2 regions of the Streptomyces sp. NPDC002125 genome follow, and region 1 is predicted to be linked to the other one. Evidence: riboswitches for the same ligand, from Rfam matches in the RefSeq annotation. Region 1 holds a riboswitch; the other holds the start of a gene.

What was found. Region 1 has a riboswitch for S-adenosylmethionine ahead of thrC (threonine synthase). Riboswitches for the same ligand answer to the same signal wherever they lie in the genome.
Region 2: it holds a riboswitch for S-adenosylmethionine, as region 1 does, so the genes downstream of both, ACWCQM_RS18790 (aminotransferase class V-fold PLP-dependent enzyme) here and thrC (threonine synthase) in region 1, are expected to answer to the same signal.

Annotation. Positions count from the first base shown of each region.
Region 1 is NZ_JBSFDD010000011.1:168,731-173,708, reverse strand. Features, by position in the region: gene ACWCQM_RS20710 (alpha,alpha-trehalose-phosphate synthase (UDP-forming)) at 1-682, opposite strand, end outside; gene ACWCQM_RS20705 (glucosyl-3-phosphoglycerate synthase) at 753-1,703, opposite strand; SAM riboswitch class I at 1,857-1,984, shown strand; gene thrC (threonine synthase) at 2,003-3,301, shown strand; gene ACWCQM_RS20695 (MoaD/ThiS family protein) at 3,330-3,605, shown strand; gene ACWCQM_RS20690 (cold-shock protein) at 4,049-4,255, shown strand; gene groL (chaperonin GroEL) at 4,601-4,978, shown strand, end outside.
Region 2 is NZ_JBSFDD010000010.1:6,704-11,681, forward strand. Features, by position in the region: gene qcrB (cytochrome bc1 complex cytochrome b subunit) at 1-1,025, shown strand, start outside; gene trpD (anthranilate phosphoribosyltransferase) at 1,150-2,214, shown strand; SAM riboswitch class IV at 2,302-2,419, shown strand; gene ACWCQM_RS18790 (aminotransferase class V-fold PLP-dependent enzyme) at 2,600-3,976, shown strand; gene ACWCQM_RS18795 (Lrp/AsnC family transcriptional regulator) at 4,059-4,340, opposite strand; gene ACWCQM_RS18800 (rhomboid family intramembrane serine protease) at 4,337-4,978, opposite strand, start outside.

The DNA of each region.
Region 1 (4,978 bases):
CCCCGATCCGGGTGCGGCCGGTGCCGCCGAGGATCTCCGTGCAGCAGCCGATGAAGGCGTCCGCCCAGCGGCGGGTCAGGAACGCGGCGCGGTCGGCCCCCAGGATGCCCTTGAGCAGCTGCTCGCCGATGTCGTCGGGCAGCAGCCGGAAGTAGTCGACGGGCGCCCAGGGGGTGTGCGAGAAGTGCCCGATGCGCAGGTCGGGGCGGAGCTCGCGCAGTATGCCGGGGACCAGCGAGAGGTGGTAGTCCTGCACCAGGACGGCGGCGCCCTCGCCCGCCTCCTCGGCGAGCGCCTCGGCGAAGGCACGGTTGTACGCCTCGTAGGAGGCCCACTGCCCGCGGAACTCCGCGTCGAAGACCGGCTCCACCGGCGTCTCGTAGATCATGTGGTGGACGAACCAGAGCACGGAGTTCGCGATGCCGTTGTACGCGTCGGCGTGGACCCCGGCGTCGATGTCGAGCATCCGGACGCCCGGCTCGGACACCCCGCGCCGGACCGCCTCGCGGTCGCCGTCGCCGAGGGCGGCGCAGACCCACAGCTTGTCGTCGACGGCGCTGAGGCCGGAGACGAGCCCGCCCCCGCCGCGTTTCGAGTCGAGCGTGCCGTCCTCCCGCAGGGCGTACGACACAGGGCCGCGGTTGGACGCGACGAGGACCTGGGCGGCTTGCTCGGAGACCATGTACCCGAACCTAGCCCGTTCGGGAAGCCGCCAAACGTGAAGTCTGCGTGCGGCTGAGCGAGAAGAACCGTTACGCCGCGTTGCGCGAGGCGTACTCGGCGATCTCCCGCATCGGCGGCCTCTCCTCCGTGTCCACCGCATGGGTGTGCGGGACGAACCCGTCGGGCCCCCGCTCGAACTGGGTGATCTCGGGGCGTACGAGCGAGCCCCGGGAGAGCCGCAGCTGCGCCGTGCGGTAGATCGTGGCGGCCATCCTGCCGAGGGCCTGGCCGTCCTGGTGGCGGTGTTTGCGAACGCCGACGTCGACCTGGGCCAGCGCGTCCAGACCGACCGTGTGCAGGGCGTCGACGAGCAGGCCCAGTTCCACTCCGTAGCCGACGGGGAAGGGCAGCCGTTCGAGCAGGGAGCGCCGTACGGCGTACTCGCCGCCGAGGGGCTGGACGAAGCCGGCGAGGCTCGGCCAGTGCAGGTTGAGCAGGGGGCGTGCCACGAGCTCGGTGACGCGACCGCCCTGGCCTGCGGCTTCGCCGAGCGGGCGGTCGTACATCGCCTTGACGAACTGCACCGTGGGGTCGGTCAGCAGCGGGCCGACGATGCCGGAGACGAAGTCCGCCGAGAAGTCCTTGAGGTCGGCGTCGACGAAGCAGACGATGTCCCCGCTGGTCACCAGCAGCGACCGCCACAGCACCTCGCCCTTGCCGGGGACCGCGGGTACCCGGGGCAGGATCGCGTCCCGGTGCACGACCCGGGCTCCGGCCCGGCGCGCGGCGCGGGCGGTGCCGTCGGTGGAACCGGAGTCGATCACCACCAGTTCGTCCACGAGCTGGACCTTCTCCATCAGCTCGCGCCGGATCTCCGCGACGATCGCGCCGACGGTCGCCTCCTCGTTCAGCGCGGGCAGGACGACGCTGACGCGGGAGCGGTGCGGACCGCTCTCCCGGGCGGCCGTGAGACGGTCGAGCGGGCGGTCTGCGGCCGACCAGGAACGCCTGGTCAGCCAGCGTTCCACCTCTTCCAGCACGGTCGATACTCCCTGTATGTGATCCATCTCGCGGTACGGACGACTATCTCAATCGTCCGGTGCTTCGGTTACAGTCTTGAACAACGCGGATGACCCTCGCATGTCGGGGTCGGTCCGCGAAAAAACGCCCGGATCCATGGTCCGGTGCCATAGCGCTCATCCAGAGGGACTGAGGGAACGGCCCGTTGAAGTCCCGGCAACCCTCCTGCCGACCGCGAGGTCACGGTGGGGAAGGTGCCAATTCCGTCTTGTGGCGAAATACGTCGCAAGGAAGATGAGGAGAAAGGGCCTCCGCCATCATGGCCGTGCAGACAGTTGCCGCCGACACCAGTACTTCCGCCGTGGATCTCGGTCCCGCCGTCGCGCTTTCCTGCCGCGAATGCGGTGAGCGTTTCGAGCTCGGCCCCATTTTCGCCTGCGTGTCCTGTTTCGGGCCGCTCGAAGTGGCGTACGACCTGCCGAGCGGCTCCCCCGAAGAGCTGAAGAAGCGCATCGCCGAAGGCCCGGACAACATCTGGCGCTACGCGCCGCTGCTGCCCGTCCCCTCCGATGTCGCGGACAAGCCCAACATCAACCCCGGCTTCACCAAGCTGGTCAAGGCCGACAACCTCGCCCGCGAGCTGGGCGTGACCGGCGGTCTGTACGTCAAGGACGACTCCGGCAACCCGACGCACTCCTTCAAGGACCGTGTCGTCGCCATCGCCGTCGAGGCCGCCCGCGCCTTCGGTTTCACCACGCTCTCCTGCTCCTCCACCGGCAACCTCGCCGGTGCGGTGGGTGCCGCCGCGGCCCGCGCCGGCTTCCGCTCCTGCGTGTTCATCCCGCACGACCTGGAGCAGGGCAAGGTCGTCATGGCCGCGGTGTACGGCGGCGAGCTGGTCGGCATCGAGGGCAATTACGACGACGTCAACCGCTTCTGCTCGGAGCTCATCGGTGACCCGCTCGGCGAGGGCTGGGGCTTCGTCAACGTCAACCTCCGGCCGTACTACGGCGAGGGCTCCAAGACCCTGGCGTACGAGATCTGCGAGCAGCTCGGCTGGCAGCTGCCCGACCAGATCGTCATCCCGATCGCGTCCGGCTCGCAGCTCACGAAGATCGACAAGGGTCTCCAGGAGCTGATCAAGCTCGGCCTCGTCGAGGACAAGCCGTACAAGATCTTCGGCGCCCAGGCCGAGGGCTGCTCCCCGGTCTCCACCGCCTTCAAGGCCGGTCACGACGTGGTGCGGCCCCAGAAGCCGAACACCATCGCCAAGTCCCTGGCGATCGGCAACCCGGCCGACGGCCCGTACGTCCTGGACATCGCCCGGCGCACCGGTGGTGCCGTGGAGGATGTCAACGACGAGCAGGTCGTCGACGCGATCAAGCTGCTGGCCCGGACCGAGGGCATCTTCGCCGAGACCGCGGGCGGGGTGACGGTCGGTGTGACGAAGAAGCTGATCGACGCCGGTGTGCTCGACCCGGCGCTGACCACCGTCGTCCTGAACACCGGTGACGGCCTGAAGACGCTCGACGCGGTCGCCCCGACGACCGGCCTGTCGGCGACGATCCGGCCCAGCCTGGACGCGTTCCGCGACGCGGGCCTCGCCGCCGCCAGCTGACCACCCGAGACCCAAGGAAGGCACCCACATGAGCGTCAAGGTCCGTATCCCCACCATCCTCCGCACCTACACGGGCGGTCAGGCCGAGGTCGCGGCCGAGGGTGCGACCCTCTCCGAGGTCATCGCGTCCCTGGAGCAGAACCACCCGGGCATCGGCGCCCGCGTCTTGGACGACCAGGGCAAGCTGCGCCGCTTCGTCAACGTGTACGTCAACGACGACGACGTGCGCTTCGAGGGCGGCCTGGACGCGGTCACCCCGGACGGCGCCGGCGTCTCGATCATCCCGGCCGTCGCCGGAGGCTGATCGCCCCTCACGGGCCGGCCCGGCCGCCCGACTGCGCAGCGTGAGCACGATGGCCCCCTCCGCGAGAGAAACGGAGGGGGCCATTCTGCATGGTTGAGCGCGGTACAGTTGGGGAAGTCCCCGCCGCTGCCCGTGCCGCCCGCATATGAGAATGCGCCCGGCCACGACAAGAAGCAGCCAAAGTACGTGAACTCCTTGCGCCATAAGTGGCCTTTGTCAGGCCCGACTTGCCCAGGATGTTCACGAATTCATCCCTTCCGGGCGTTCATGTGTGCCCAGAATTCTCGTCCGATTGACCTGTTGCAGAGGGCAGTTGGGCAGATACATTCGGCCGCGGTCGACGCGTTCCGGCGCACGCCACCCTCTCCTGTCGGAGGGTGAGTTCTGACCCGGGCCCGCGAAGTGCGGTGCTCGTGCAAGGGCCAGTAATAGGGGAGTTAGGCATGGCTCAGGGCACCGTCAAGTGGTTCAACGCGGAGAAGGGGTACGGCTTCATCGCGGTCGACGGTGGTGCGGATGTTTTCGTCCACTACAGCGCGATCCAGATGGACGGGTACCGCACCCTCGAAGAGGGTCAGCGAGTTGAATTCGAGATCTCGCAGGGCCAGAAGGGGCCGCAGGCGGACATGGTCAAGCTCGCCGTCGGCTGAGCTCGGCGCGGTCGTCCGACGACACCACTCACACACGCGGGGCCCGTACCTCCCACCGGGGGACGGGCCCCTCGTGCGTCCCCGGCCGGGCCCGTGGTTGTCCCATCCGGAGGGGGACGCTCGGGCCCGTGGTTGTCCACATCCCGAGGGGGACGCTTGCACTCGCAGGGGTCGAGTGCTAATCATTGGCGTTAGCACTCTCCAGGTGAGAGTGACAGAACTTAGGACCGGGCCGGTGAGGCCCGCACGCTTGCCGGGGCAAGGAACCGGTGAGCACGCTGGCCGTCCGTCGCGGGCGCCTCTCGGTCCGGAGAAATCCACCCCTGTCCGGGAGGACCACTTCACATGGCCAAGATCATCGCGTTCGACGAGGAGGCACGGCGCGGTCTCGAGCGCGGGATGAACCAGCTCGCCGACGCCGTCAAGGTCACCCTCGGCCCCAAGGGCCGTAACGTCGTCCTCGAGAAGAAGTGGGGCGCGCCCACGATCACCAACGATGGTGTTTCCATCGCCAAGGAGATCGAGCTCGAGGACCCGTACGAGAAGATCGGTGCGGAGCTGGTCAAGGAGGTCGCCAAGAAGACGGACGACGTCGCCGGCGACGGTACGACCACCGCCACCGTTCTCGCCCAGGCGCTCGTCCGCGAGGGCCTGCGCAACGTCGCCGCGGGTGCCAACCCGATGGCTCTGAAGCGTGGCATCGAGAAGGCCGTCGAGGCCGTC
Region 2 (4,978 bases), on a different contig from region 1:
AGTTCCCCGGGACGGAGATCATCTCGAGGTTCTACTCGATCCACATCCTGCTGCTGCCGGGCATCATGCTCGGGCTCGTGGTCGCCCACCTCATCCTGGTGTTCTTCCACAAGCACACGCAGTTCGCGGGTCCGGGGCGTACGAACAAGAACGTCGTCGGCATGCCGCTGCTGCCGGTCTACATGGCCAAGGCCGGAGGCTTCTTCTTCCTGGTCTTCGGCTTCATCGCGATCCTCTCCGCGATCGCCACGATCAACCCGATCTGGGCGCTCGGCCCGTACCGGCCCGACCAGGTGTCCACGGGCGCCCAGCCGGACTGGTACATGGGCTTCGCGGAAGGCTTCGTCCGTGTGATGCCGGGCTGGGAGATCAACCTCTGGGGCCACACGCTGGTCCTGGGCGTGCTCATCCCGCTGGTCCTGTTCGGCGTCGTCCTCGCGGCACTGGCGCTGTACCCGTTCATCGAGTCCTGGATCACCGGGGACAAGCGCGAGCACCACATCCTGGACCGCCCGCGCAACGCCCCGACCCGTACGGGTCTCGGTGTCGCCTGGGTGACGATCTACTTCGTCATGCTCATCGGCGGCGGCAACGACATCTGGGCGACCCACTTCCACCTGTCGCTCAACGCGATCAGCTGGTTCGTGCGTATCGCCTTCTTCGTCGGCCCGGTCCTGGCGTTCGTCGCCACCCGGCGCATCTGCCTCGGCCTCCAGCGCCGCGACAAGGAGAAGGTGCTGCACGGGCGCGAGTCCGGCACCATCAAGCGCCTGCCGCACGGTGAGTTCGTGGAGATCCACGAGCCGCTCGGTCCGGAGCAGCTGCACACGCTCACCGCGCACGAGCAGTACAAGCCGCTCGAGATCGGCCCGACGGTCGACGAGAACGGTGTCGAGCGCAAGCCCTCCACGCTCCAGAAGGTGCGGGCACGGCTCAGCCAGAGCTACTACGGCGAGGACAACCAGATCGCCAAGCCCACTGTCGAGGAGTACAAGGAGATCACCAGCGGCCACGGCCACCACTGATCACCTGAGCTGAACGCCACAGCGGGAGCCCCGTCCATCCGATGGACGGGGCTCTTCGCTGTCCCGGAGCCTCGATAAGGTGGGAGACATCCTTCTATCGGCTGTGGACCCCCAGGAGCGGACCATGAACGTTGTGACCCCGGACGGCGGCGACAGCGTGGCGGACCGTACCTGGCCCGGTGTGCTGACCCCCCTGCTGCGCGGTGAGCACCTGGGCGCGGACGACACCGCGTGGGCCATGGACCGGATCATGAGCGGCGATGCCACGGACGTCCAGATCGCGGGCTTCGCAGTCGCGCTGCGGGCCAAGGGCGAGACCGTGGACGAGGTCGCGGGACTCGTCCGCGCCATGTACGAGCACGCCCACACCATCGACGTGCCCGGCCACACGGTCGACATCGTGGGGACCGGCGGGGACATGGCCAAGACGGTCAACATCTCCACCATGTCGGCGATCGTCGTCGCGGGGACGGGCGCGAAGGTCGTCAAACACGGCAACCGCGCCTCCTCGTCGGCGAGCGGGGCCTCGGACGTGCTGGAGAAGCTGGGCGTCAATCTGGAGCTGACCCCGCAGCGAGTCGTGGCCGTCGCCGAGGAGGCGGGCATCACCTTCTGCTTCGCCGTGAAGTTCCACCCGGCCCTGCGCTATGCCGCGCGGGCCCGCAAGGAGCTCGGCACGCAGACCACCTTCAACATCCTCGGCCCGCTCACCAACCCGGCCAAGGTGCGCTCCCAGGCGATCGGGGTCGCCGACGTGAAGATGGCGCCCATCGTCGCGGGCGTCCTGGCCGGCCGGGGCAACTCCGCGCTCGTCTTCCGGGGCGACGACGGCCTGGACGAGCTGACCACCACCGCGACCTCCCGGGTCTGGATCGTGCGGGACGGGACCGTGCGCGAGCAGGCGTTCGACCCGCGCGACGTCGGCCTCGACCTGGTGCCCGTAGAGGCGCTGCGCGGGGCCGACGCCTCGTACAACGCGGATGTCGCCCGCCGGCTGCTCGACGGGGAGACCGGCCCCGTGCGCGACGCGGTGCTGCTCAACTCCGCAGCTGCGCTGGTCGCGCTGGACCCCGCCGAGTCCACGCTGAACGAGCAGATCGCCGCCAAGATGGCCCTGGCCGCCGGGTCGATCGACTCGGGCGCCGCCAAGAAGGCGCTGGAGCGCTGGGTGGCGGCCAGCAACGCCTGACGGCGCACCGGGTGTGAGCGAGGGCGCAGTCCGCGATACGGACTGCGCCCTTTGCGTGTGCGCGGCGTTGTGGCAAGATGCTGCGCAGGTCATGAGTGACAGCGACTACGGCCCCGGCCCGCTGTCCGGCAACCCTCCGTCCGTGGCGGGGTGCCCCGGGTGAAGACCAGGCCGCAGGCAGCGAGGTCTGCGGCAAGCGCGGGCCCCTCGGCATCGTTGGATGCCACCCCTTGGGGTCCTGGTCCCAGGGAGCCTCTTGTGAGCAAGCGAATGCGATAGGGCTCAACGCCCTTCTCCGCGCACCCTTTTTCCTTTCCTTCCCGTGCCGCAGCGTCCTGTCCGACGCCGGTGCGTGGATTTCGCCTGCCTCTTACGGGAGTTCGCCATGTCTGTCTCCACCGCTGCCGTCGACCAGTCCATTTGTGCGCCTCTGCCGGTTCTCGGTGCGGATGTCACCGTTCCGCTGGTTACCGGCGGAGATGTCACCTACGCGGCACTCGACTACGCGGCCAGCGCCCCGGCCCTCCAGCGGGTGTGGGACGACGTGGCTGCCTACGCCCCGTACTACGGCAGTGTCCACCGCGGCGCCGGCTACCTCTCGCAGCTCTCCACCGACCTCTTCGAGGCCAGCCGCGTGACCGTGGCGGAGTTCCTCGGCTGCCGTGCCGACGACCAGGTGGTCTTCACCCGTTCGACGACCGACTCCCTCAACCTGCTGGCCGCCGCGCTGCCCGCGGACTGCCAGGTGTTCGTGTTCGAGACGGAGCACCACGCCTCGCTGCTCCCCTGGCGGGACGCCCGGGTGAGCTACCTGGACGCTCCTCGGACCCCCGAGCAGGCCGTCGCGACCCTGGAACGCGCGCTGGCCGACCGCGAGCCCCACGGCCCCGCGCTGGTCTGCGTCACCGGCGCGTCCAACGTCACCGGCGAGCTGTGGCCGGTGAAGGAGCTCGCCGCCGCCGCGCACGCCCACGGGGCGCGGATCGTGCTCGACGCCGCGCAGCTGGCGCCCCACCACCCGGTGGACATCGCGGAGCTGGACGTCGACTGGGTCGCCTTCTCCGGGCACAAGCTGTACGCGCCCTTCGGCTCGGGTGTCCTCGCGGGCCGTACGGACTGGCTGCGGGACGCCGAGCCCTACCTCGCGGGCGGCGGCGCCTCCCGCAAGGTCGCCCGGCGCGCCGACGGCGGCGTGGACGTCGAGTGGCACACCAACGCGGCCCGGCACGAGGCCGGCTCGCCCAACGTCATCGGCGTCTACTCCATCGCCGCCGCCTGCAAGGCCCTGACCGAGGCCGGCTTCGACCGCCTGGTCGCGCGGGAGCAGCAGCTGGTCACCCGGGTCCGTGAGGGCCTCGCGGACGTCCCCGAGGTCAAGGTGCTCTCGCTGTTCGGCGACGACGCCCCCCGGGTGGGTGTCATCTCCTTCGTGGTCGAGGGCTGGAACAGCTCGCACTTCGCGGCGGCCCTCTCCGCCGAGTACGGCATCGGGGTGCGCGACGGCCTCTTCTGCGCCCACCCGCTGGTGCGGACCCTGCTCGGCAGCGAGCCGCAGGACCCGGGCGAGTGCGGCGCGCCCGAGGCCGCGCCGGGGGAGAGGTCCCTCAACGCCATCCGGGTGAGTTTCGGCGCCGGTACGCCGGACGAGCACATCGACCGCTTCCTCGGCGCGGTCCGCGAGCTGGTGGCCACGGGCGCCCGCTGGACCTACCGCACGGAGGACGGCCGCTGCGTCCCCGACCGGGGCGCGGCCCAGGTCTGACGACAGCGATACGGCTCCGGCCGGGCGCGGGAGACGGCTCCCGCACCCGGCCGGAGCCGTATGCCGTACGAGGTGGGGTGTACTACGCGTCGAGACCGATGGCGAAGGCCGCCTCGAGGTCGTGCTGCGAGTACGTGCGGAACGCGACATGGGTGTCGGTGGCCTCGACGCCCGGGATCTTGCTGATCCGGCCGGGGATGACATCGGCCAGGTCGTCGTGCCTGGCCACCCGGACCATGGCGATCAGGTCGTACGTACCGGTGACCGAGAAGACCTCGCTGACGCTGTCCAGCGCGGCGATGGCCTCCGCGATCTCGGGAATCCGGTCCACGCTGGTTTTGATGAGAACGATCGCGGTGATCACGGCTGGCTTTCTCCCTCAGTGGCCGTGGCTGGAGACTTCACTCTAGTACCACCCCGGAAACGCACCCAGGCGTAGAGGAAGCCGGCCGCGAAGCCCGCGACGTGCGCGAGGTACGCCACGCCAGGGCCGCTGCCCGCGCTCCGCGCCGCCAGCCACTGCAGGACGAACCAGAAGACGAGGACGATCCAGGCGGGGAAGCGCAGGGGCAGGAAGAACAGGAACGGGAAGAGGCTGGTGACCCTGGCCCGGGGGAACAGATAGAGGAACGCGCCGAGCACCGCCGAGATGGCCCCCGACGCGCCGACCAGTGTCTGATCGGAATCCGCGTGCACCACGGCGTAGGCGACCAGGGCGAAGTAGCCGCACAGGAGATAGAAGAAGGTGAACTCGGCCCGGCCCATGCGTTCCTCGGCCATCGCGCCGAACACGTAGAGGAACAGCATGTTGCCGAGCAGGTGCAGCCAGCTGCCGTGGACGAACAGCGCGGTCAGCGGGGTCAGCAGCGCCCGCGCGGAGCCCTCGGCGAGTTCGCTCGGGATGACGCCCCAGCGTTCGAAGTATCCGGCCTGCGCGGCGAGCAGCGAGTCCGGGCTGCTGCCGTAGACGGGGTTGAAGCCGGAGAGCGGGCTCATCAGGAA